3 regions of the Trichocoleus sp. ST-U2 genome follow, and region 1 is predicted to be linked to each of the others. Evidence: predicted binding sites of a transcription regulator. Region 1 holds the regulator's gene; each other region holds the start of a gene.
The links. Region 1 encodes NtcA, which controls nitrogen genes in cyanobacteria. Its sites were predicted from a motif close to TTTGTANNNNNNNNTACAAA; they were not measured.
Positions count from the first base shown of each region.

Region 2: the regulator NtcA is predicted to act here: its motif matches at 1,269-1,288, upstream of NC996_RS04775 (fumarate reductase/succinate dehydrogenase flavoprotein subunit).
Region 3: the regulator NtcA is predicted to act here: its motif matches at 1,009-1,028, upstream of NC996_RS03920 (ChaB family protein).

Region 1 is NZ_JAMPJY010000023.1:58,902-61,107, reverse strand. Features, by position in the region: gene NC996_RS16340 (DUF3084 domain-containing protein) at 1-576, opposite strand, end outside; gene ntcA (global nitrogen regulator NtcA) at 824-1,495, opposite strand; gene fabI (enoyl-ACP reductase FabI) at 1,875-2,206, shown strand, end outside.
Region 2 is NZ_JAMPJY010000005.1:72,072-74,277, reverse strand. Features, by position in the region: gene NC996_RS04775 (fumarate reductase/succinate dehydrogenase flavoprotein subunit) at 1-1,153, opposite strand, end outside; gene NC996_RS04770 (LysR substrate-binding domain-containing protein) at 1,381-2,206, shown strand, end outside.
Region 3 is NZ_JAMPJY010000004.1:113,189-115,394, forward strand. Features, by position in the region: gene NC996_RS03915 (right-handed parallel beta-helix repeat-containing protein) at 1-748, shown strand, start outside; gene NC996_RS03920 (ChaB family protein) at 1,153-1,422, shown strand; gene NC996_RS03925 (hypothetical protein) at 1,867-2,206, shown strand, end outside.

The sequences.
Region 1 (2,206 bases):
TTGGATTTCGGAACGTAGCGTCTTGGCTTGCCCTGAGACAGATGTAAGCTGTTTTTGGGTTTGCTGAAAGCTGCTGGCAACCCGGGTCAGTTCGCTTTGAGTCTGATTTAGTTGCGCCTCCGTCTGGCCTTGTTTAGCCAGCGCAGCTGCCAAAGATCGATTAATCGCATCTAAGCGCTGCTGAGCGACAGATTGCTGGGTGCGAGCTTGAGCGAGTTCCTTCTCTACTTGCTCTTTTTGGGCGGCGGTTTTAGCAAGTTCGCTTTCGGTTTTCCGTTTCTGCTCGTTCGCTTTAGCAATATCCTTACTTGCTGTCTTGAGTTTTTTCTGCACTTCTTGGAGTCTAAAAACTCCAATCCGCAATTGTTCGCTTGTCGCAAAGATGATTGTCAGTGTTGAGGCAGAAATCGTTAGTCCCGTTAGAATCGTTACTAAAACAGCTGTTTTGCGGGGACGCAGATTGAACAACGACAGGCGTGCTTTTCCCACGCGCGTGCCAATGCGATCGCCTACCGTTGCGATGACGCTTCCCAACACTAAAATAGACAAAATCAGGAAGAGCGCACTGTCGGTCATTGTCTGCTACAGTCATTCCAGTTACAGCCTATCGCATCGCAGGCTAGAGAAAGGGTTAACAGGAATTAAAGATCGAAGGTGAAATCGGAAAGGTTAAAGGTTGCAAGGTTGAAAACTATCCGCTTAAAACCTGAGACCTTTTAACTGAACTCCCGACTAAATGTTAAAACTTGATAACTTGCTCGCGCTACCATGCCGTTTTAACCGACAACCTAACCGACAACCTGACCAAAGCCTCTAGCTGTTTTCAAGTAAACTGCTGACTCAGTGTAACTGGGTTGTGTACCGTAATTTTTTTCTTGTGGATAGAAATCATTTTTTCCTCCCGCAAATCTCCCAGTAAGCGGGTGACTGTTACCCTAGTGGAGCCAATTGCTTCAGCGATCGCTTGATGAGAAAGCTTCAGATCGATCGTAATTCCATTGGCGGTAGGAACGCCAAAATCACGGCACAGAATCAATAGAAAACTCACCAAGCGCGATCCCATATCTCGGTGAGCTAATGTCTCAATCATCATTTCTGTTTGCAAAATGCGCGAAGAAAGCCCTCGCAGCATCAACATCGATAGCTCCGGATTATCCTTGAGCGATTGCTCTACCTGATCGATCGGTGCCGAAAGCAGCTCCACTGGCGTAAATGCTACAGCGTGATAAAACCGATCCGAACGATGCCCTGTAATTAAGGACAGTACTCCAAAAACGCTGTTTTCTCGCAGCAGCGCCACGGTAATTTCTTCCCCAGCTTCATACACGCGAGACAGCTTTACTGCACCTTTGAGCAAAAAGTATACCCGTTCAGCCGGGTCTCCTGGGAAAAAGATCGTCTTGCCCCGCTCAAAAGTTTCCACCACGGGTGGAAACGCCCCACCTCCCAGTTGACGGAACACAGCTGCTAGCGGTCTATCTTGCGTCACTGCCACTTCCTTTTTCCTAAATGCTGCCCTACAGACTTCTGCAACTTTCTGTCGGAGGAACTTTAACCATAGCAAAACAACTATGAGAGTTTTCTGACATTAGACACAGATAAACTGACTTCCAAGCGGTTTTTGTGCTATTTGATACAAAATTTTAAAGTAGTTTCCCCGGCTACCTTCTTTAGTTCTCTCCCTGCTCAAGGCAAGTAAGATTATGACGGAAAATGTTGATATCTTGACAGTATCTGCGCTATCGGGTGGGATGCATGGTGAGTAAGGAGGCACGCTCCTTACCCGTACTAGACAGCCTTGCTCCGGGCGATCGCGATCTTGAATACTCCCCTAAATCGGATATCCTCTAATATTGCCTTCAAAATCGACATTTATGCTAGATTTAACCGGAAAAAACGCCCTTGTCACCGGCATTGCCAACAATCGATCGATCGCCTGGGGGATTGCTCAGCAACTGCACCAAGCGGGTGCGAATCTAGGAGTGACTTACCTGCCAGACGACCGAGGCCGCTTTGAAAAAAAAGTGGCAGAGTTGGTAGAACCCCTCAACCCCAGCTTATTTTTACCCTGCGATGTCCAGAATGAGACCCAAATTCAGTCTACATTTGACGCCATCCGCGATAAGTGGGGCAAGCTAGACATCCTGATCCATTGTCTTGCTTTTGCGAACAAGGAAGATTTATCAGGTGATTTTAGTACCACTAC
Region 2 (2,206 bases), on a different contig from region 1:
CAATCATGTAATTGTGGGGAACACTCGCCATATCTCCGGCTGCATATAATCCTGGTACAGTCGTCTCCGCTTTCTCGTTGACCCAGACTCCAGAAGCACTGTGACCGCTACACAAACCGATTTCTGAGATATTCATCTCCACGCCATTCGTGCGGTAATTTTCGCCTCTTCCTTCGTGAAATCGCTCTCGGCTGGGTCGTTCATTCGACCACAGAATCGACTCAATTTCTGAAATGGTATCTTCATCTAAGTGGGTCATCTTCAGTTGAACTGGGCCTTTACCAGAGTTCAACTCCTTCCAAATTTCCAGCATCATCTGACCGCTCCAGTAGTCGCAACTAATAAAGCGGTGTCCTTCAGCATTGGCGGTGTAAGCTCCAAACGGACTGGCTACATAGGCACAGGCGGGGCCGTTATAGTCCTTCATCAGAGGGTTAATTTGAAAACACTCGATATTAGTGAGTTCTGCGCCTGCATGATACGCCATTGAGTAGCCGTCGCCAGCATTGGTAGGGTTTTCGTAGGTGCCGTAGAGATAGCCAGAGGCAGGTAAACCTAATCTTCCACAGGCTCCTGTACACAGAACGACTGCTTTTGCCTGAATCACGACAAAATCACCGTTTCGCACGTCAAACCCTACCGCGCCAATAGCGCGTCCGTCCTTGACTAGAATGCGAGTCGCCATTACTCGATTTGTCACTTTAGCTTTGTGGCGCTTTACCTGTCGGGTCAAAATTTGTTTTAGGTCTTTCCCTTCTGGCATCGGTAGCACGTATTTACCCACGCGATGCACTTGCTTTAAGTCATAATTCCCTTGAGTATCTTTTTGGAACTTCACGCCCCAGCTTTCTAGCTCTTGAATGACTTCAAAGCCAAGTTTTCCGGTTTGGTAGACCGCTTTTTGATTCAAAATGCCATCGTTGGAAATCGTAATTTCGCGAACATATTGCTCTGGGGTAGAATTACCAGGAATGACGGCTGTATTGACACCATCCATACCCATTGCGATCGCCCCACTGCGGCGGATATTCGCTTTCTCTAAAATCAGTACCTCTCCCTCAGGATTTGCCTGTTTTGCCTTAATTGCTGCCATCGTTCCAGCAGTACCACCACCGATGACAAGAACATCGGTCTTCATCCATTGAGTATCCACTCTTGACTCCTCTTCAGTTAGCAAAAACTTTTATAACTTTGTACGAATAAATTTACTAAGTCTGCTTTCTTACCTTTTTTTATATTAGAGAAGAGAATTAAAAGTCACAAGCTTTTTTGTAACCCAAAATACCATCTATTCATTCGCGTTTTTTATGATTTTATAAATTAGCTTTATTCATTCATTAAGCTGTAAAATAAAAATTTCAATTTGGGGGGTTAGAGAACGTGGAGGTTTATCAAGTTAAAGTATTTCTGGAGGTAGCTAGGCATCTCAGTTTTACCGAAGCCGCTGATGCTCTAAATCTGACTCAGCCTGCGGTCAGCGCCAAAATAAAATCCCTGGAAACTGAACTAGGAACCTCCCTTTTTTATCGTTTGGGACGTAAGATTCAGCTAACAGAGGTGGGACAGTTTTTATTGGAGGAAGGGCCAAGACTGATTGATGTTGAAAATCAATTGTTTGCCAAAGCTGAAGAAATCAAAAAAGGCAAATTTGGCAATCTCAAAATCGGCTGTACAGCCGCGATCGCTAATGGATGGCTACCTGAAATCCTCTTCCAGTACCGTCAGCAGTATCCTGGTATTCAGACTCAGTGTGTCGTATTTGACTCGGCTGAATTTCTCTATCGATCCATTACCAGCAGTCAGATTGATATAGGAATCTCAGATATTAGTTTTGCAGAGTTCTCGGAAATATCAGCAACCCCAATTGCTCCCATTCACTATTCTTTAGTAGTTGCGGCAAATCATCCTGTAGCGAATCAAACCTGGTTGAGTTTGAAAGAGTTGCAAAAAGAGCGATGGGTGATGCTAAATACTGGCTCTCCTAGTCGTTTAGTCTTTGAATCTCGGCTAACTGAATTAGGGATAAACTTTTCGGATTTTGCTCAAGTTGAAACTGTTGATACTCTAAGTTTGATGCGAACCTACATGATGCAGGGGAATTATTTAGGATTTGCGTCTAACTTTGAATTTAAAGCTGAATGTGAATCGGGAATGCTCGTTGCAATTCCCCTGCAAGAATTTGCCTTATCTGGTAATGTTTTCCTAG
Region 3 (2,206 bases), on a different contig from region 1:
TTCCGGAACCTTTACTCTTACTAATAACCAAATAACCGCAAATCAATTTAGTGGCATTAATATTGAACTTGAATCCAATACTTCGGGAACATTTGAGATTGCCAACAGCACAATCTCAGGCAATCAATTTGATGGAATTTCTATTAAGCTAAACGATACCGCGACTGGAACGTTTAATATCACTAATACTCAAATTTCTAAAAACGGGTTTTATGGGCTTGGGATACTTCTCTCAAATAACACCTCTGGAACCGTCAACATTACCAATAGTACCATTTCTGAAAATCAAGATAATGGAGTAAATATCGCACTTTCCGATGCAGCGATAGGAACAGTCAATATTTCTAACAATCAGCAAATTTCTAAAAATGGATTTTACGGAATATTCACCAGCATCAATGGAAATGCCCAACTTCAACTCCTCAGTGAATCGAATCAAATTATGGATAATGCTTTTACCGGGCTTTCCCTCAACAGCTACGATACTGCCAAAATCTTTGCTGGAGTCCGGCTTAACACCTTAACAGGCGGTGCAATCGGGGATCTCGAAGCAATAACCAGCGGTTCTGGCGATACAATTTGTCTGCAACCCCGCAATAATACGATTGGCAACTTTTTCTTAAATGACAGTTTTGGAGGAGCGATCCAGATAGAAACGGGAACGCTGTCTACAAATAATATTTCTACCAGTGACCTCAGCAATTGGTCTGGAACCACTGTACCGGCTGGAACTTGTGGTTTCCCTTAGTCGGTAAATGATACCAGTTCACTTTTGTGGAATTACACATTAGATCCTCCAACTCCCCTTTTCAGGTGAGATTCGAGCCATAAAGTGAATTGGTATTTGTTTGCTTCCAAGCTTTGAACTCGCTTTAGCAGCGAACTAGGTAGCGGTTCCATCTCATCTATAGCAATCCTCAATGATTCGTGAATCCGAGTCCACTGAGTTCTCTAACAAGTCGGAGAGCTAAACCACTGTATTTGCAAGCAGATGATTTGGGGCAAAGTTTTGTATATGTAAATACAAAATCACTTTACATAAGATAATACCTCAGATAGGTATATCGAGCAGCCATAACTACATCCTGGGAAGAGGAATTCGTACATCTGGCTTTCTAAGATGATCCCAGGCAAAAATAATAGGAGTAGTTTATGACCGAGCAACCAGATCAACAAGTTAATAACTTACCTTCAGAAGTACAAGCCCTGCCTGAGGCAGCTCAGCAGATTTTCCAAGCTGCATTTAAGAGTGCCCAAGAAGACGGGATGGACGAAGAATCTGCCCGCAAAGTTGCGTGGAACACCATCAAAAGCGAATACCGTCAAGGTGAAAATGGCGAGTGGGAGCGGACTCCTGAAATGATAAACGAAGACAATTCAAATCCCGTAACTCGCGCCGCTGTCCAGTCTGGCGGCAATTAAACGCCTTTAAGTAGCAATACTTTAGATTGATTGACAATAGAAGGCGGTCTGTGCAGGTCACAGACCGCCTTTTGCCTATAAGTCTACGCTTAATTTGCAGTAAAACGAATCGTTTCAAGTGTAGCGAACGATGTAGAGATGAACACCATCAGATGGAACCTCACCCCTAGCCCTTCTCCGTCCACGGAGAAGGGAGAATCTTTAATCCCTGTCCCTCTGGGTTCACAAGGTGCGGTTAAACCGGAGTGCATTCAATAGAGAATTACCAAAGTGCCGTCTGAAAGCAATTGTTCGCGTCGCTAGTTGCTAAAGCCACTACGCCCAAAAGATAAATTTGAATAAATTATGATAATTTATGGTTGTAGTTAGCTCAACTGTGTTAACTACCTCAACTCATCGTTTATCAAATAACTAGGTTCAAAAAAAATAAACAGGGAGAACATTATGAAAAAAACATTAAATAATGTATTGTTAACAGGTCTTGTCGTGTTTTCAATGGCGCTGGTCAGTGGTTGTGGTGGAGGCGAAAAATCCGCTACATCTCAGGCTTCTGCTTCTCCAAAATCTACTACATCTCAGACTTCAACTACCTCTACACCGACTTCCTCTCGACTGACTTTTGAAAAATCTTTCCTTGTCAGAAAAACTCCCGATAAAAAAGTTGTGCCGGTTAATGATGGAGTTTATAAAAGGGGAGAAGATGTTCAGCTAGTCTTGCTCAATGTTGGCAAATTTAAGAAAGGTCAGGATGGGAAAAACTGGCTAGATATGGATATGGAAGTTA